DNA from 4 places in the Comamonas sp. MYb21 genome. Region 3 is predicted to be linked to each of the others. Evidence: predicted binding sites of a transcription regulator. Region 3 holds the regulator's gene; each other region holds the start of a gene.

Region 1 (4,346 bases), on a different contig from region 3:
ACTGCTCAAGGCACGCGGCTTTCCGAGCGTGGCGGCGCCAGGTTTTGAGGCGCCCGGCGTGGTCGTCAGCTTCACCACCGACCCCGAGATCCAGAACAGCAAGAAGTTCGCCAGCGTGGGCCTGCAGACCGCCGCTGGCGTGCCGCTGATGTGCGACGAAGGGCCGGAGTTCAAGACCTTCCGCATCGGCCTGTTTGGCCTGGACAAATGGCACAACGTCGATCGCACCGTGGGCCACTTGCGCCAGGCGCTCGATGGTTTGGGTATCAAGGGTTAACTTGTGTTTTTAACGTGTTCTGCACCTGCTATACGGGTGCAGAATGCTGGTTTTTCTGAAGAACATTGGATTGGATTTCGCCATGAAAGCATTGACCGCCAGCGCCTTGTTCGCTGCCATCGCCCTGACCGCTGGCTTCGCCCAGGCACAAAGCAAGCCTGTGACGACCAAGAGCGGCCTGGTGTTTGAAAGCATCAAGGACGGCACCGGCGTCAGCCCCAAGAAGGAAGATACCGTCAAGGTGCACTACAAGGGCACCTTCCCCGACAGCGGCAAGGAGTTCGACAGCTCCTACAAGCGCGGTGAGCCGATCGAGTTCTCGCTGGGTGGCGTGATCCCCTGCTGGACCGAAGGTCTGCAGCTGATGAAGGTCGGCGGCAAGGCCAAGCTGACCTGCCCGGCCTCCATCGCCTATGGCGCCCGTGGCGCGGGCGGCGTGATCCCGCCGAACGCCACCTTGAACTTTGAAGTGGAACTGCTGGGCGTCAAGGGCCGCTAAGCCGCGCTTCCCACACGCTGTAGAGCCTTCGCGTCTTGCTGGCGCGGAGGCTTTTTGTTGTTTAGGCGATGGGTGCATTGACGGCTCAGCGCTCCACCCCCAGCCGCTTGGCCAGCCGCTGCAGGTTGGCGCGGTCCAGCTGCAGCTCGCGCGCGGCTGCCGCCCAGTTGCCGTTATGGCGGGCCAGGCTGGCGCTGAGCAGCTGGCGCTCGTAGCGTTCCACCTGGGCGCGCAGGCCCAAGGTCTCGGCACTGGCGGCTAGCCCTTCGGCCACTTCGGCAGCGGGTAGCGGCGCGATAAGGCCCGTTGCCTGCTGGCCGGGCGGCAGCGGTGCGGCGGCGGCGCCGTCCCAGAGGTCTTCCTCGCCAATGCTCAGCATGCGCGGCTTGCTGCTGTCCTTGCGCTGGCCCAGGGTGCGGCTGAGCGCCTTGAGCACGGCGCGGCTGATGCAGTGCTCCAGCTCGCGCACATTGCCAGGCCAGGGGTAGCGCAGCAGGGCGGCCTGGGCGGCGGCATCGAGCCGCAGACCGCCCAGCTGCAGGCGGGCGCGGTTCTCTTCCAGAAAGCAGCCGGCGAGGACCAGGGTGTCGCTGTCCCGCGCACGCAGCGGCGGCACCACGACCGGGTAGACGCAGAGGCGGTGGTAGAAATCGGCGCGCATACGGCCGGCCTGCACTTCGGCGGCCAGGTCGCGGTTGGTGGCGGCGATCACGCGCACATCGACCTGGTGCTCGCGGTCCGAGCCCAGGCGCTGCAGCTGGCCGCTTTGCAGCACGCGCAGCAGCTTGGCCTGCACCGACAGCGACAGCTCGCCGACCTCGTCGAGGAAAAGAGTTCCATGCTGGGCCTGCTCAAACTTGCCGCGCCGCTCGCTCAACGCGCCGGTGAAGGCGCCGCGCACATGGCCGAACAGCTCGCTCTCGACCAGGTTGTCGGGCAGGGCGGCGCAGTTGATGCTGACCAGCGGTTGTGCCGCGCGCGGCGACTGCGCATGCACGGCCTGGGCGACCAGCTCCTTGCCGGTGCCGGTCTCGCCGGTGATCAGCACGCACAGGTCGCTGGCGGCGACCAGCGCAATGCTGCTTTGCAGCTGGCGGATCGCAGGGCTGGTGCCCAGGATCTGGCGGCTGCGATCCGCGCCCGGGTTGCGCGGCGCCGGCGCGCTGGCGCTGCGGGCGGCCTGGGACAGCTGCTGCACCCGCTCGGCCGTGGCCACCGTGGCGGCAGCCAGGTTGCTGAAGGCCTGCAGCAGTTCGAGCGCATTGCCATCGGCAAAACGGTCGGGCTCCAGCGCATCCAGGGTCAACAGGCCCCAGGCGAGGCCGCCGGTCTGCAGCACGCAGCCCATGCAGTCATGCACATGCAGCTCACCCGGGGTGGTGATCAGGCCGTCATAGGGGTCGGGCAGGGGGCTGTCGGGCGCAAAGCGCATGGCCTGGCCAGCGGCCAGCAGCTGGGCCAGGCGCGGGTGCTCGGCCACCTTGAAGCGCCGGCCCAGGGTATCGGGCACCAGGCCATCGATGGCCACGGGCTCCAGCCACTCGCCGTTGAGGCGCAGCAGCGCCACCGCATCGGCGGGCAACAAGGTGCGCAGGGCCGCGAGCAGGCGGCGCAGGCGCTCGCGCTCGGGCAGCTCCTGGGCCAGATCGGCCACCAGCGGAATCACGGCGTTGAGGATTTTGGAGGATGTCAAAACGACTCGGGGTGTCAAAAACACAGCATTTAGGTGATGTCAGTATGACTGCATGCATTGTGCAAGGTATTGATATTCCACAAACACGGTGTTGGCACGCTGCATGCATTGTCAAGACCAACCACATGCAAGGAGAGTTAAATGCTGAGCGATAGCCAAAAACAGATCATCCAGGCCACCGTCCCGCTGCTGGAGACCGGCGGGGAAGCGCTGACCACGCATTTCTACCAAATGATGCTGAGCGAGTACCCCGAGGTGCGCCCGCTGTTCAACCAGGCCCACCAGCAAAGCGGTGCCCAGCCCCGCGCACTGGCCCATAGCGTGCTGATGTACGCCAAGCACATCGACAAGCTGGAGAACCTGGGCGACCTGCCCGCCCAGATCATCAACAAGCATGTGGCGCTGCAGGTGCAGCCGGACCAGTACCAGATCGTTGGCAGCTGCCTGCTGCGCGCGATCCGCGAGGTGCTGGGCGCCGAAATTGCCACCGATGCGGTGATCGATGCCTGGGCCGCTGCCTACACCCAGCTGGCCGACATCCTGATCGCTGCCGAGGCCAAGGCCTATGACGACATTGCCCATGCTGAAGGCGGCTGGCGCGGTGCGCGGAGCTTCAAGCTGGTGCAGAAGGTGGCCGAGAGCGCCGAGATCAGCTCCTTCTACCTGGAGCCGGTGGACGGCAAGGCCGTGATCACCCACCAGCCGGGCCAGTACATCGGCCTGCGCGCCATCGTGGGTGGCACCGAGCAGCGCCGCAACTACTCGCTGTCGGCCCCGAGCAATGGCCGCAGCTACCGCATCAGCGTCAAGCGCGAGCCCGGTGGCAAGGTCTCCAACTACCTGCATGACCTGCAAGTGGGCGACACCCTGGAGCTGTTTGCACCGGCCGGCCATTTCACCTTGCAGGCGAGCGAGCGCCCGCTGGTGCTGATCAGCGGTGGCGTGGGCATCACCCCCACCTTGCCGATGCTCGAAGCCGCGCTGCAGACCGAGCGCCCCATCACCTTTATCCACTGCGCCCGGGACAGCGCCGTGCATGCCTTCCGCCCGCAAATCGATGCGCTGGCCCAGGCGCACCGCCAGCTGCAGCCGCTCTATGTGTACGACAAGGTGGCCGACGGCGAGGCGGTGGCTGCCCAGGGCCATCTGACCGAGGACCTGCTGGGCCAGTGGCTGCCGGCCTCGCGCGATGCCGATGTCTACTTTCTTGGCCCCAAGCCCTTTATGCGCTCGGTCAAGGCCTCGCTGCGCAAGCTCGGCGTGCCCGATGCCCAGGTGCGCTATGAGTTCTTTGGCCCGGCCGAGGCGCTGGCCTGATCGCAAGCTTCTGAAGCGCTGAGGCGCGCGGCATCGACCGCGCCACATACAAAAACCCGAGCCATGCTCGCCTTGAAAGGCCCGCCTGGGTCGGGTTTTCGTTTTACGGGCCGCATTCTATGCAGCCCAGCGGGGGGCGATCAGCCCAGGACTCAGTCCTTGTAATAGGCCTCGACCTTGCCCTTGAGCTTGATCAGCAGGGGCTTGCCCTTGCGGTCCACGGTCTTGCCGGCGGGCACCTTGACCCAGCCTTCGCTCACGCAGTATTCCTCGACATCCACCCGCTCGGTGCCGTTGAAGCGGATGCCGATGTCATGGTTGAAGACCTCGCGCACAAAGTGCGGGCTCTTGGGGTCGATGGACAGGTGGTCGGGCAGTTCGGGGCGGGCAGTGGTATCGGTCATGGTTGGTGCAGAAGAGAACGCGGCCCTGGGCCGCACAGGCCGCCATTGTCCACACTTTGGCGGCACCTCGCATGGTGGAGGGAAACGAGGGGAGATGGCAGGCAAGAGGCAGGCAAACCGCGCAGTTGGCTGACTTGGCAAGGCCCGCTGCTTGCC
Region 2 (4,346 bases), on a different contig from region 3:
CGCCGCCGCACTTCTGGGCACTGGCGCTGTACCGGGTCGAGGACTACCGCAAGTCCGGCCTGCCGATGCTGCCGGTCACCCATGGGAACTATTACACCCGCGTGCAGGTCTTGCTCTACACCGTGGTCTTGTTTGCCGCCGGCCTGCTGCCCTTCATCATCCAGATGAGCTCCTGGATCTACCTGGTGGCCGCAGTCGTGCTGGGTGCCGGGTTCTTTGGCTATGCCTTTGCGCTGTGGCGCAATTACTCCGATGCGCTGGCGCGCAAGACTTTCCGTTTTTCGCTGGTCTACCTCAGCCTGCTGTTTGTGGCGCTGTTGGTGGACCACTATGTGAGCTGGTAAATCTGCAATGAACAAGCGCAATGCCCTTCGCTGGCTGGCGGGCTCGGCCATGCTGGCCTCGGCCGCCGGTGTCCTCACCGCCTGTAAATCCAAGGCCGATTTCAACGCCATCGACCTGACCGGCAGCAAGGAGTATGGGCAGGACTTCTCCATGCCCGACCAGCATGGCCAGCGCCGCAGCATGGCGGATTTCCAGGGCAAGGTCGTGCTGGTGTTCTTTGGCTTTACCCAGTGCCCCGATGTCTGCCCGACCACCCTGGGTGACCTGGCCGCCGTCAAGCAAAAGCTCGGCGCCAAGGGTGACAAGCTGCAGGTGATCTTTGCCTCGGTCGATCCCTCCCGCGACACGCCCGAGATTCTGCAGGCCTACCTGGCCAACTTTGACCCCAGCTTTCTGGCGCTGCGCGGCAGCGACGAGGAAACGGCCAAGATGGCCAAGGACTTCAAGGTCTACTACAAGCGGGTCGAGGGCCAGACCCCGGGCAGCTACACGATGGACCACACTGCGGGTGACTACATCTTCGACTCCGAAGGCCGCCTGCGTCTGTACAGCCGCTATGGCACGCCAGTCGATACCCTGGCCAAGGACATTGAGCAGCTGATCGACGGCGCTTAAGCGCTTACACGCTTAACAGCGCAGGGCAAGCGCTGCACTCACATCGACCAGATACGCGGCCGCTGCGCTGGCAAGCCCCAGAGGCTGCTGCGCCAGTGGCCCCAGACCGTCTTCCACAGCTGCATGGCAGGCTCCACCACGGGCGCCAGGCCACGCAGCACCAGCATGTGCTCGTTGGGTGCGGTCACCCCGGCCATCAACTCCACTGGGGCAGTATCTAGCAACATTTGGGTGCTCTCCAGCAGCGCTTCGCGTTGCGCGCGGGTGATCGGCGAGCCGCTGGCATAGAGCAAGCTGCCCATGCAGCGCTGGCCCGCCAGGCCCAGCCGGCCGTTGAGCAGCAACTCATCATCGGCCCGGATGCGGCCCCGTTCCAGAAAATGCCCCGGCCAGGCGATGTGCTGTGAAAACACGCCCTGGGTAAAGGGCTGACCGGCCAGCGGCAGGCCCAGCGCGGTGATGTCCCAGGTCAGCAGCTCGGCTCCCGGTGCCAGTTCCATCTGCAGCTCATTGGCCGCGTCGCAGGCATTGTAGGCAATGGCCTCCAGCGGCAGCCATTCCAGCCGGGCGCCGGCCTGCAGCTTAAGGCGGGTGCGCTGCAAGGCCGGCTGGCCATTGCTCTTGTAAAAGCGCGTCGCGCCCGGCGTGGTGATGAGCGCATGCGCGCCCGCCTCTACCTCCACCGAGATATCCAGCACATCGCCCCCCACCAGGCCACCGGGCGGGTGCACCAGCACGTTGTGGCAAATGCCTGGGCCTTCGGGGTAGAGGCTTTTGAGAATGCGCAGCGGGCCATCGTGGCTGAACTGCACTGACGTCTTGCCGGCTTGCTGGCCGTAGCGCAGGTCTAGTTGGGCATGCCAGCTCATGGCTGCGGCTGGTGCTGAATGCCCGCTGGGCAGCAGGGCCCAAGGGCCGGGATTGGAGGTGAGTAGGGTGCGCAAGACATGGCTGGGGTTTTGCAAGCCACGTGCCAGGAACTGCACCGCTCTGGGGTGCTGGCTGTGCTGAATTGGTGCATGCGCGGCAGGTCTGCATGCTTGTGGTGCAAGGAGCAGAGGATGCAGCACGGAAAGCGTGCATGCCCTGCCGCTGCAGCGCCTTGGCATGTGCCTTGCTTTGCACTAGGTATGGAACTGACACCTCGCGAAAAAGACAAGCTGCTGATCTTTACCGCCGCCTTGCTGGCCGAGCGGCGCCTGGCCCGGGGGCTCAAGCTGAACTACCCCGAGGCGGTGGCGCTGATCAGCGCCTTTGTGATGGAGGGCGCGCGCGATGGCAAAACGGTTGCCCAGTTGATGAGCGCTGGCCGCACGGTGCTCACGCGCGCCGATGTGATGGAGGGCATCCCCGAGATGATTGCCGATATCCAGATCGAGGCGACCTTTCCCGATGGCACCAAGCTCGTCACCGTGCATGAGCCCATTGTCTGAATCCCCTCTTTTCCCTTGCGCAAGCCTAGCACCATGAACTTCAAGAAACTCTCTGCCACCGTGGCGGCTGCCGCTGCCGCCTTGCCCCTGTCCGCACTTGCCCATGTGGGCAGCGACGGCGGCGGCCACCATGGCTTTTTGAGCAGCTTTGGCCATGCCTTTGCCCACCCGTTTACCGGCGCGGACCATATGGCGGCGATGCTGGCCGTGGGCGCCTGGAGTGCGCTGACGGTGACGCCCGCCTGGCGCGCCCCGGCCGCCTTTGTGGCCCTGCTGGTGGCGGGGGCGCTGGCAGGTTTTGCCGGTCTGTGGGTGCCCGGCGTGGAGCCGATGATTGCCGCATCGGTGCTGGTGCTGGGCCTGCTGGTGGCGGTGCAAAAGCAGATGCCCTGGGTGCTGGCCGCTGCGCTCGCCGGGGTGTTTGCGTTTTTCCATGGCGCGGCCCACGGCTTTGAGCTGGCGGCCGATTCTGCGCTGGCATCGGCAGGGGCCCTGGCGGGCATGGCGCTGGGCTCGGCCCTGCTGCATGTCGGCGGCATGGTGCTGGGCAAGGCCCTGATGCAGCGCCACCGCTGGCTGGCCAAGTTGGCAGGCGGCGCCACCGCGGTCTTGGGCGCGGCCATGCTGACGCGCCTGGCCTGACGAGGAGCCGCAACATGATCCCAGGTGAACTACTGCTGAATGACGGCGAACATGTGCTGAACCCGGGGCGCCGCACCGCCACGCTGGTGGTGCACAACGCCAGCGACCGGCCCATCCAGGTCGGCTCGCACTACCACTTTGCCGAGACCAATGCCGGCCTGGTCTTTGACCGCCAGGCGGCGCATGGCATGCGACTGCATATTGCCAGCGGCATGGCGGTGCGCTTTGAGCCCGGCCAGCAGCGCACGGTGGAGCTGGTGGATGTTGGCGGCGAGCGGCAGATCTACGGTTTTCGCGGCCTGGTGCAAGGGGCGCTGGAATGAGGCCCGGCATGCTGTGCCTGTGCCCAGGTTCTAAGACAGGATGGTTCTGATGGCAACGATGGACAGACGCGCATACGCAGAGACCTATGGGCCCACGGTGGGTGACCGCCTGCGCCTGGCCGATACCGAACTGGTCGTGCAGGTGGAGCAGGACTTTACCCTGCGCGCGGGCGGCTATGGCGAAGAGGTGAAGTTTGGCGGTGGCAAGACCATCCGTGACGGCATGGCGCAAAGCCAGCGCAGCAGTGCGCAGGACGCGATGGACACGGTGCTGACCAATGCGCTGATCATCGACCACTGGGGCATCGTCAAGGCAGACATTGGCCTGAAGGCCGGCCGCATTGCCGCGATTGGCAAGGCCGGCAACCCGGACACGCAGCCAGGTGTGGACATCATCATCGGCCCAGGCACCGAGATCATCAGCTGCGAAGGCATGGTCGTCACCGCTGGCGGCATCGACACGCACATCCACTTCATCGCGCCCCAGCAGATCGAGGAGGCGCTGACCAGCGGCGTGACGACGATGATTGGCGGCGGCACCGGCCCGGCCACCGGCACCTTTGCGACGACCTGCACGCCCGGCGCCTGGAACATGGAGCGCATGCTGCAGGCGGCCGATGCCTTCCCGATGAACCTGGGTTTTCTGGGCAAGGGCAATGCGAGCTTGCCGCTGGCCCTGCATGAGCAGATCGATGCCGGCGCGATTGGCCTCAAGCTGCACGAGGACTGGGGCAGCACGCCAGCGGCCATCGACAACTGCCTGGACGTGGCCGAGCTCACCGACACCCAGGTGGCGATCCATACCGATACGTTGAACGAAAGCGGCTTTGTCGAAGACACGGTGGCCGCGTTCAAAGGCCGCACCATCCATACCTTCCACACCGAAGGCGCGGGCGGCGGCCATGCGCCCGATATTTTGAAGGTGGTAGGCGAGGCTAATGTGCTGCCCAGCTCCACCAACCCGACGCGGCCCTACACGATCAACACG
Region 3 (4,346 bases):
GAGTTCCTGGCGGCACAAGGCTGAGCGGCCTCCCCAACGCTTTAGACAAAGCCCGCACGCGCGGGCTTTTTTGTGCCAAAAACGGCCCAACGCTCCAGCATGGCTACAATGGGGCAGAGCAAGATTCATGCCTTATGAGACACCGTATTTTTAACACTTTGTTGGTGGCAGTGGCCCTGGCCGTGCCGCTGCTGTCGCACGCCGAGCGTGCAGACCGCACCAAGCCCATGAACATCGAGGCGGACGATGGCCGCCACGATGAACTCAAGCAGACCAGTGTCTTCACGGGCAATGTGGTGGTGACCAAGGGCACCATCATCATCCGTGGCGCGCAGCTGACCGTGAGCCAGGACCGCGACGGCTTCCAGCACGGCGTGGTCACCGCTGCGCCGGGCAAGCTCGCGTTCTTCCGCCAAAAGCGGGATTCCGCCCCTGGCGCGCCCGACGAGTTCGTCGAAGGCGAAGGCGAGGTCATCACCTATAACGGCCGCGACGACACCGTGCACTTTGAGCGCCGTGGCGAGCTGCGCCGCTACCGCGAGACCACGTTGACCGACCAGGTCAGTGGCCCGCTGATCGTCTACAACAACCTGAGCGACACCTTCACGGTCTCCGGCCAAAAGGGTGCCCAGGCGGCGGCCGATCCCAAGCCCGGCGCGCCCAAGAAGGACCGCGTGCGCGTGATCCTGACGCCCAAGGCCGACGGCAAGGCGGACGACAAGGCCAGCGCCCCGGCCAAGCCCGCTGCCGATGACAAGACGCCATTGCGCCCCAGCACCCAACTGAACGACGGAGCCAAGTAACCGTGGCAGAAAACTCGTCGACCATTTCCGTCAATGCCCGGGTCGCCAACAGCGACCACCGCAGCCAGCTGGAGGTCTTGCACCTGGAGAAGTCCTATGGCAGCCGCAAGGTGGTCAAGGATGTATCGCTGTCGGTGCGCAAGGGCGAAGTGGTGGGTTTGCTCGGCCCCAATGGCGCGGGCAAGACCACCTCGTTCTACATGATCGTGGGCCTGGTGCGCAGCGATGGCGGGGATATCCGCATCGATGGGCAGTCGGTGGCCAATATGCCGATCCACCAGCGCTCGCAGCTGGGCCTGTCCTACCTGCCGCAGGAAGCCTCGATCTTTCGCAAGCTCAGCGTGCAGGACAATGTGCGCGCCGTGCTGGAGCTGCAAAAGGATGAGCATGGCAAGCCGCTCTCGCGCGCCGAGGTCGAGCGCCAGCTCACCGCGCTGCTGCAGGAGCTGCGGGTCGAGCACCTGCGCGAGTCACCGTCGGTGGCGCTGTCCGGGGGCGAGCGCCGCCGCGTCGAGATCGCCCGTGCACTGGCCACCCAGCCCCGTTTTATCTTGCTCGACGAGCCCTTCGCCGGCATCGACCCCATCGCCGTGATCGAGATCCAGCGCATTGTCGCCTTCCTCAAGGAGCGCGGCATTGGCGTGCTGATCACCGACCACAATGTGCGCGAAACCCTGGGTATCTGTGACCATGCCTGCATCATCAGCGATGGCAAGGTGCTGGCCGCCGGGACGCCGCAAGAGATTGTGGAGAACGCAGAGGTCCGGAGGGTGTATCTGGGTGAACATTTCCGTATGTGACACCGCACGCCTTGGCGGGCGTGCCAGCCAAGCTACCGACCCGCGCTGCGGGCCCGGTAGGGCTGATCTGTTGCCAACTGCCGCAGCCGCTGCAAAGGCGCAGCCATGATGCCGTCGCTGTCGCTGCGCGTATCGCAGAACCTGACCCTAACGCCCCAGTTGCAGCAGTCGATTCGCCTGCTGCAGCTGTCCACGCAGGAGCTGACGCAGGAAGTCGAGCAGATGCTCGACGAAAACCCGTTTCTGGAGCGCGAGGGCGAAGAGGCCCCCGAGGCCGAAGCCGGTAAAGACGCCGCTGAATCTGCCGAGGCTGCAGAAGCAGCCGACAAGGCTGCCGATACTGCTGCCAGCGCCGACACCAGCAACAGCAGCGATTTCGAGCCCGGAACCTCCGACCAGCCGCTGGATTTTGCTGCGGGCAAGGAAACCGGCGTCGATGCCGAGGCCGCTGCCGGCGATTCGGCATCGGACTGGGAAGAGTGGGGCGGCGATCTGCCCGCCCGCTCCAGCGCAGGCGATGATGACGACGAGACGCCGATGTCCGACCGGCGCAGCGAGCACCTGAGCCTGCAGGATGTGCTGCACCGCCAGGCCTTGTCGCTGCGCCTGTGCCAGGAAGACCGGGCCGCGCTCTACTTTCTGATCGAATCGCTGAACGACGACGGCTACCTCGAAGAAACGCTGGCCGAGCTCGCGCAAAGCTTTGGCGATGCTTCGGACCCCGAGCGCTACGAGGCGCTGCTGCACCACCTGACCGTGGCGCTGCGCTTGCTGCAAAGCCTGGAGCCGATTGGTGTGGGCGCGCGCAACCTGTCCGAGTGCATGCAGCTGCAGATCAAGGCCCAGCAGCGCCTGTTGGATGAAGAGGGCTCGGACACGCCCGAGGCCGATGCGCTGGCGCTGGAGACTGCCTTGCTGGTCTGCCAGGAGTCCCTTGATCTGCTGGCGCGCCGTGATGTGCGCAAGCTGGTGCAGCTGACCGGTTGCAACGAGGCGGCGGTGCGCAGCGCGCTGGCGCTGATCGCCAAGCTCGAACCCCGCCCCGGCCGGCCCTATGCCGATGTGGACCGCAACACCATCATCCCCGATGTCATCGTGCGACCCAGCAATGAGCGCGGCCTGCCGGTGCCCGGTTTCAGCGTGCAGCTCAATGCCGAGGTGATGCCGCGCCTGCGCGTGCAGGATGTCTACGCCAATGCCTTGCGCAGCCACAAGGGCAGCGAAGGCCATGGCGCACTGCAGCAGCGGCTGCAGGAGGCGCGCTGGTTCATCAAGAACATCCAGCAGCGCTTTGACACCATCTTGCGCGTCTCGCAGGCCATCGTCGAGCGCCAGCGCAATTTCTTTGTGCATGGCGAGCTGGCGATGCGCCCCATGGTGCTGCGCGAGATTGCCGACGAGCTGGGCCTGCACGAATCCACCATCAGCCGCGTGACCACGGCCAAGTACATGGCCACGCCCCAGGGCACGTTTGAGCTCAAGTACTTCTTTGGCTCGGGCTTGGGCACCGAGACCGGCGGCAGCGCGTCGAGCACGGCCGTCAAGGCGCTGATCAAGCAGCTGCTCGACGAGGAAAGCGCGAAGAAGCCGCTGTCGGATGCAAAGATCGCCGATCTGCTGCAGGCCCAGGGCATTGAATGCGCGCGCCGCACGGTGGCCAAGTACCGCGAGGCCATGCGCATCCCGCCCGCCAGCTTGCGCAAGGCGCTGTAGCCAAAGTCTCAGCCACCATAAAAAAACCGCAGCTGCCTGGGCACTGCGGTTTTCGCTTGTGGAAGCTGCCGATTTACTTCGGCCACAGCCACCAGATGAACAAGGCCAGTACGGCCAGCATCAGGCCGAACTTGGTGAGCTTGTAGGCGGTCTTGTTCCAGGCCTTGAAGCGGCGGCGGTACTGGCCCATGTAGAACGAGATCTTGAAGATGCGGCTGATGAAGCCGCGCGGATCGCCTTCGTTGTTGGGCGAGCTGGCAGCAGCCACCACATGCGTGCCCAGCCAGCGGTTGAGCCACTGCGCAAAGCCATTGGTCATCGGGCGCTCGACATCGCAGAACAGCACGATGCGGTTGCCTTCGGAGCCGTTCTCGGCCCAGTGCATGAAGGTCTCGTCAAAGATCACGCCTTCGCCCTCGCGCCAGCTGTAGGGCGTGCCATCGACCTCGATCATGCAGCGGTCGTCATTGGGCGCCAGCACAGCGAGGTGGTAGCGCAGCGAGCCGGCATAGGGGTCGCGGTGCAGGTTGAGCTTAGCGCCGGGCGGCAGCTCGGCAAACATGGCGGCCTTGATGCCGGGGATGGCCTGCACCAGCGCCGTGGTCTTGGGGCAGAGCTCCATCGCAGACGGGTGGGCCTGGCCATACCACTTCAGGTAGAAGCGCTTCCAGCCGGTCTTGAAGAAGGAGTTGAAGCCCGCGTCGTCGTTGTTGGCCGCCGCCTTGATCTGCATGGCCTGGTGCAGGCCGATGGCCTCTTCGCGGATCTCGCGCCAGTGGGCCTGCAGCGGGGCCAGGTCGGGGAAGGTGCTGGTGGGCAGGTAGGGCGTGCGCGGTACCTTGCTGAACATCAGCATGAACACATTGAACGGCGCCGTAAAGGTGGAGTGGTCAAACAGCTGGCGCAGCAGCTTGTGCCGCACCTTGCCGCGCAGGTGCATGTAGAGGCCGCAGCCAAAGAAAAGCAGCACCAGGGCCAGAACGATGATTTTTGCCATAGACAGCGATTTTAGCGACTGCGCTGTGGCGGC
Region 4 (4,346 bases), on a different contig from region 3:
AATATGCGCGTGGGCAATATGGATGGCTTTTGCGTGGGCGAGCCCTGGGGCCACCGCGCGATCATGGATGGCATCGGCATCACGGCCGTCACCACCCAGGACATCTGGCGTGACCACCCGGAAAAGGTGCTGGGCTGCACGCAGGACTTTGTCAGCCGCCACCCCAATACCGCACGCGCGGTGACCATGGCCATCCTGGAGGCGGGCCGCTGGATCGATGCCAGCCTGCAGAATAAGCAGAAGATGGCCGAGACCATTGCCGGCAAGGCCTATGTGAACACCAGCGTCGATGCCATCAACCAGCGCATTCTGGGCCGCTACCAAAACGGCCTGGGCAAGACCTGGGACGACCCCAACCACATGAAGTTCTTCGCCGATGGCGAGGCCAGCTACCCCTATCTGTCCGATGGCATGTGGTTCCTCACCCAGCACAAGCGCTGGGGTTTGCTCAAGAGCCACCCTGACTACCTGGCCGTTGCCAAGAAGATCAACCAGACCGCCCTGTACAAGGAAGCGGCTGCGCAGCTGAAGATCGCCGTGCCCAAGTCGGACATGCGCAGCAGCCAGCTGATCGACGGCAAGGTCTGGGATGGCTCGGACCCCGCCAAGTACGCCGACAGCTTTGCCATCAAGGCCTGACAAGGAGAGCCCCATGCCCGCTGCATTGCGAGAGAGTGTTTCGCCCCTGCCCACGCCGGCCCCAGCCGAGCGCAAGGTGTTGTCCATCCATGAGCACATGGCGCGGAGTTTGCCGGTGGTAGCGGGCAGCCAGCCTGCTGCTGCCACGCCTGCCGTGCCTGCCGCCGCCAAGCGCGATATGGCTGCCCTTTGGCAGCAGCGCTTTGGCGCGCTGGTGCAAAGCCTGCTGCCGCCCGTGCTGGGCTTTGGCCTGCTGCTGGTGCTGTGGTCCATCATCGCCCAGGGCAACCCCGGCATTCCGGGCCCGCAGGAGACCTGGACCCAGGCGCAGGAGATTTTTCGCGATCCCTTCTACCGCAACGGCCCCAATGACCAGGGCGTGGGCTGGAACGTGCTGGCCTCGTTGCAGCGGGTGAGCATCGGCTTTGGCCTGGCGGCACTGGTCGGCATTCCGCTGGGCTTTGTCATTGGCCGCTTTGACTTTCTCTCGCGCATGTTCAACCCGGTGATCAGCCTGCTGCGCCCGGTCTCGCCCCTGGCCTGGCTGCCCATTGGCCTGCTGGTGTTCAAGGGCGCGAACCCGGCGGCAATCTGGACCATCTTCATCTGCTCGATCTGGCCGATGGTGATCAACACGGCCGTAGGCGTGCAGCGCGTGCCGCAGGACTATATGAATGTGGCGCGGGTGCTGAACCTCAGTGAATGGAAGATTGCCACGACCATCCTCTTCCCCGCCGTGCTGCCCTATATGCTGACGGGCGTGCGCCTGGCCGTCGGCACCGCCTGGCTGGTGATCGTTGCTGCCGAGATGCTGACCGGTGGCGTGGGCATTGGCTTTTGGGTCTGGGACGAGTGGAACAACCTCAATGTCAAGAACATCATCATTGCGATCTTTGTCATCGGCCTCGTGGGCCTACTGCTGGAATGGGCGCTGATCCGCCTGGCTTCGGCATTCACTTTTGAGGAGGTCAAGGCATGACGCCCAACACGCTCAACATCCCCGCCACGCCCCAGGGCAAGTACATCGAGATCCAGCAGGTGGCGCAAAGCTTCAAGACCGCCAAGGGCCTTTTTCAGGCGCTGCAGGGCATCAACCTGGAGATTGCCCAGGGCGAGTTTGTCAGCCTGATCGGCCACTCGGGCTGCGGCAAATCCACATTGCTGAACCTGATTGCCGGGCTCACCAGCCCCAGCGAAGGCACCTTGCTCTGCGCCAACCGCGAGATCAAGGGGCCGGGGCCGCAGCGCGCCGTCGTGTTCCAGAACCATTCGCTGCTGCCCTGGCTCACCTGCTGGGCCAATGTGCACCTGGCAGTCGAGCGGGTGTTTGGCGCGCGCGAGCACAAGGCCCAGCTCGCCGCCCGCACCGATGCCGCGCTGGCGCTGGTGGGCCTCACGCATGCTGCGCACAAGCGCCCCGGTGAGATCTCGGGCGGCATGAAGCAGCGCGTGGGCATTGCCCGGGCGCTGTCGATGGAGCCGCAGGTGCTGCTGATGGACGAGCCCTTTGGCGCCCTCGATGCCTTGACCCGTGCCAAGCTGCAGGACGAGCTGCTGGAGATCGTTGCGCGCACGCGCAGCACCGTGGTGATGGTGACCCATGATGTGGATGAAGCCGTGCTGCTGTCCGACAAGATTGTGATGATGACCAATGGGCCGGCTGCGACGATTGGCGAGGTGCTGACGGTACCGCTGGCCCGCCCGCGCAACCGGGTGGCGCTGGCCGAGGATGCGCAGTACCAGACCTGCCGCAAGGCGGTGATCGATTTTCTCTACACCCGCCAGGTGCATGTGGAGAAGGTGGCCTGATAAAGCCTACTTAGCTAGCAACAGGCGCTTCATAGGGAGCGCCTTTTTTGTGCACGCAAATGAGGCAGGGCGGCGCCAGTGTGGCACCGAGGCAGCACAAAAAATGTGCACAGGCGATGCGCGGCTGCGGGCGCGCTTCGACAGCCAACTTGGTATGGAACTTGCATAGCTCTTGGCGTGGCCATGGCGGCCACCGGGTGGTGGTGCACAGTGGCGCTACCGTCCAAAGACAAAGACGTCTAAGCGCGCATGCCTGGCATGCGGCGCCTAGACGTCTTTTTTTTGTGCTGCCCACGGGAAATGCTATGAAAAAAATCAAGTTGGTCATGGTTGGCAACGGTATGGCGGGTGTGCGTGCGCTCGAAGAGCTGCTTGCGCTGGCACCGGATCTGTACGAGATAACGGTATTTGGCGCAGAGCCCCACCCCAACTACAACCGCATCCTGCTGTCGCCGGTGCTGGCGGGCGAGCAGACCCTGGATGACATCGTGCTCAACGACTGGCGCTGGTACGAGACGCATGGCGTGCGCCTGCATGCCGGCTGCACGGTGCATGCGGTGGACCGCGCCCGCCGTGTGGTGCATGCCCGCAATGCCGATGGTGAGGCGGTGACGGCCGACTACGACCGGCTGATTCTGGCAACGGGCTCCAACCCCTTCATGCTGCCCATTGCGGGCAAGGAGCTGCAAGGCGTGCTGGCCTACCGCGATATTGCCGATACCCAGGCGATGATCGATGCGGCCCGGCACTGGCGCCATGCGGTGGTCATTGGCGGCGGCCTGCTGGGGCTGGAGGCGGCCAATGGCCTGATGAAGCGCGGCATGCAGGTGGCAGTGGTGCATGCCGGCGAGTGGCTGATGGAGCGGCAGTTGGATGACCAGGCCGGGCAGCTGCTGAAGAAATCGCTGATCGAGCGGGGTATGCAGTTTTTCATGCAGGCGCAGACGCAGGAGTTGCTGGGCAACGCCGAAGGCCGGGTGCGTGCGCTGCGCTTTGCCGATGGCCGCGAGATCGAGGCCGATCTGGTGGTGATGGCCGTCGGCATCCGCCCCAACACGGCGCTGGCCGAGGCCATGCACCTGCATGTGAACCGGGGCATTGTCGTCAGCGACACCATGCAGACCATCACCGACCCGCGCATCTATGCGGTGGGCGAGTGCGCCGCGCACCGGGGCATTGCCTATGGCCTGGTGGCGCCTTTGTTTGAGCAGGGCAAGGTGCTGGCCAACCACCTGGCCGAGATGGGCATTGGCCGCTACCAGGGCTCGCTCACCTCCACCAAGCTCAAGGTCACCGGCATTGATCTGTTCTCGGCCGGGGATTTCCAGGGTGGGGAGGGCACCGAGCAGATCGTGCTGAGCGACCCCTACTCGGGCGTCTACAAAAAGCTGGTGATCAAGGAAGACCGGCTGGTGGGCGCGTGCCTCTATGGCGACACGGTCGATGGCAGCTGGTACTTCAAGCTGCTGCGCGAAGGCCGCAGCGTGGCCGATATCCGCGACAAGCTGATGTTTGGCGAATCCAACCTGGGCGATGCCGGCCACCAGGGCCAGAACAAGGCTGCCGCACTGGCCGATGGCGACGAGGTCTGCGGCTGCAATGGCGTGAGCAAGGGCGCCATCTGCAAGGCCATCAAGGACAAGGGCCTGTTCACCCTGGATGACGTGCGCAAGCACACCAAGGCCAGTGCCAGCTGCGGCTCCTGCACCGGCCTGGTTGAGCAGATCATCATGTTTACCGTGGGTGGGGATTATTCGGCATCGCCCAAAACCAAACCCATGTGCGGCTGCAGCGACCACGGCCACCAGGCGGTGCGCGATGCGATCCGCGAGCAGCGGCTGCTGACGACCGACAGCGTCTTTCGCTTCATGGAATGGAAGACACCCAATGGCTGCGCC

Evidence for each region. The regulator sigma-54, encoded in region 3, starts transcription at its own class of promoters, with help from an activator protein. The targets are predictions, from matches to a motif close to TGGCANGNAANCTGCTTT.
Region 1: the regulator sigma-54 is predicted to act here: its motif matches at 2,562-2,579, upstream of hmpA (NO-inducible flavohemoprotein).
Region 2: the regulator sigma-54 is predicted to act here: its motif matches at 2,064-2,081, upstream of WH367_RS04170 (urease subunit gamma).
Region 4: the regulator sigma-54 is predicted to act here: its motif matches at 2,599-2,616, upstream of nirB (nitrite reductase large subunit NirB).

Annotation. Positions count from the first base shown of each region.
Region 1 is NZ_JBBGZC010000006.1:263,862-268,207, forward strand. Features, by position in the region: gene WH367_RS11060 (pyridoxal-phosphate-dependent aminotransferase family protein) at 1-277, shown strand, start outside; gene WH367_RS11065 (FKBP-type peptidyl-prolyl cis-trans isomerase) at 360-776, shown strand; gene norR (nitric oxide reductase transcriptional regulator NorR) at 862-2,469, opposite strand; gene hmpA (NO-inducible flavohemoprotein) at 2,611-3,786, shown strand; gene WH367_RS11080 (DUF3297 family protein) at 3,939-4,190, opposite strand.
Region 2 is NZ_JBBGZC010000002.1:277,749-282,094, forward strand. Features, by position in the region: gene cyoE (heme o synthase) at 1-344, shown strand, start outside; gene WH367_RS04160 (SCO family protein) at 352-960, shown strand; gene WH367_RS04165 (urease accessory protein UreD) at 999-1,829, opposite strand; gene WH367_RS04170 (urease subunit gamma) at 2,091-2,393, shown strand; gene WH367_RS04175 (HupE/UreJ family protein) at 2,427-3,035, shown strand; gene WH367_RS04180 (urease subunit beta) at 3,050-3,358, shown strand; gene ureC (urease subunit alpha) at 3,408-4,346, shown strand, end outside.
Region 3 is NZ_JBBGZC010000011.1:211,564-215,909, reverse strand. Features, by position in the region: gene WH367_RS17860 (thiol:disulfide interchange protein DsbA/DsbL) at 1-24, shown strand, start outside; gene lptA (lipopolysaccharide transport periplasmic protein LptA) at 135-803, shown strand; gene lptB (LPS export ABC transporter ATP-binding protein) at 827-1,603, shown strand; gene WH367_RS17845 (RNA polymerase factor sigma-54) at 1,709-3,316, shown strand; gene WH367_RS17840 (aspartyl/asparaginyl beta-hydroxylase domain-containing protein) at 3,390-4,313, opposite strand.
Region 4 is NZ_JBBGZC010000002.1:55,951-60,296, forward strand. Features, by position in the region: gene WH367_RS03240 (CmpA/NrtA family ABC transporter substrate-binding protein) at 1-639, shown strand, start outside; gene ntrB (nitrate ABC transporter permease) at 737-1,618, shown strand; gene WH367_RS03250 (ABC transporter ATP-binding protein) at 1,615-2,448, shown strand; gene nirB (nitrite reductase large subunit NirB) at 2,754-4,346, shown strand, end outside.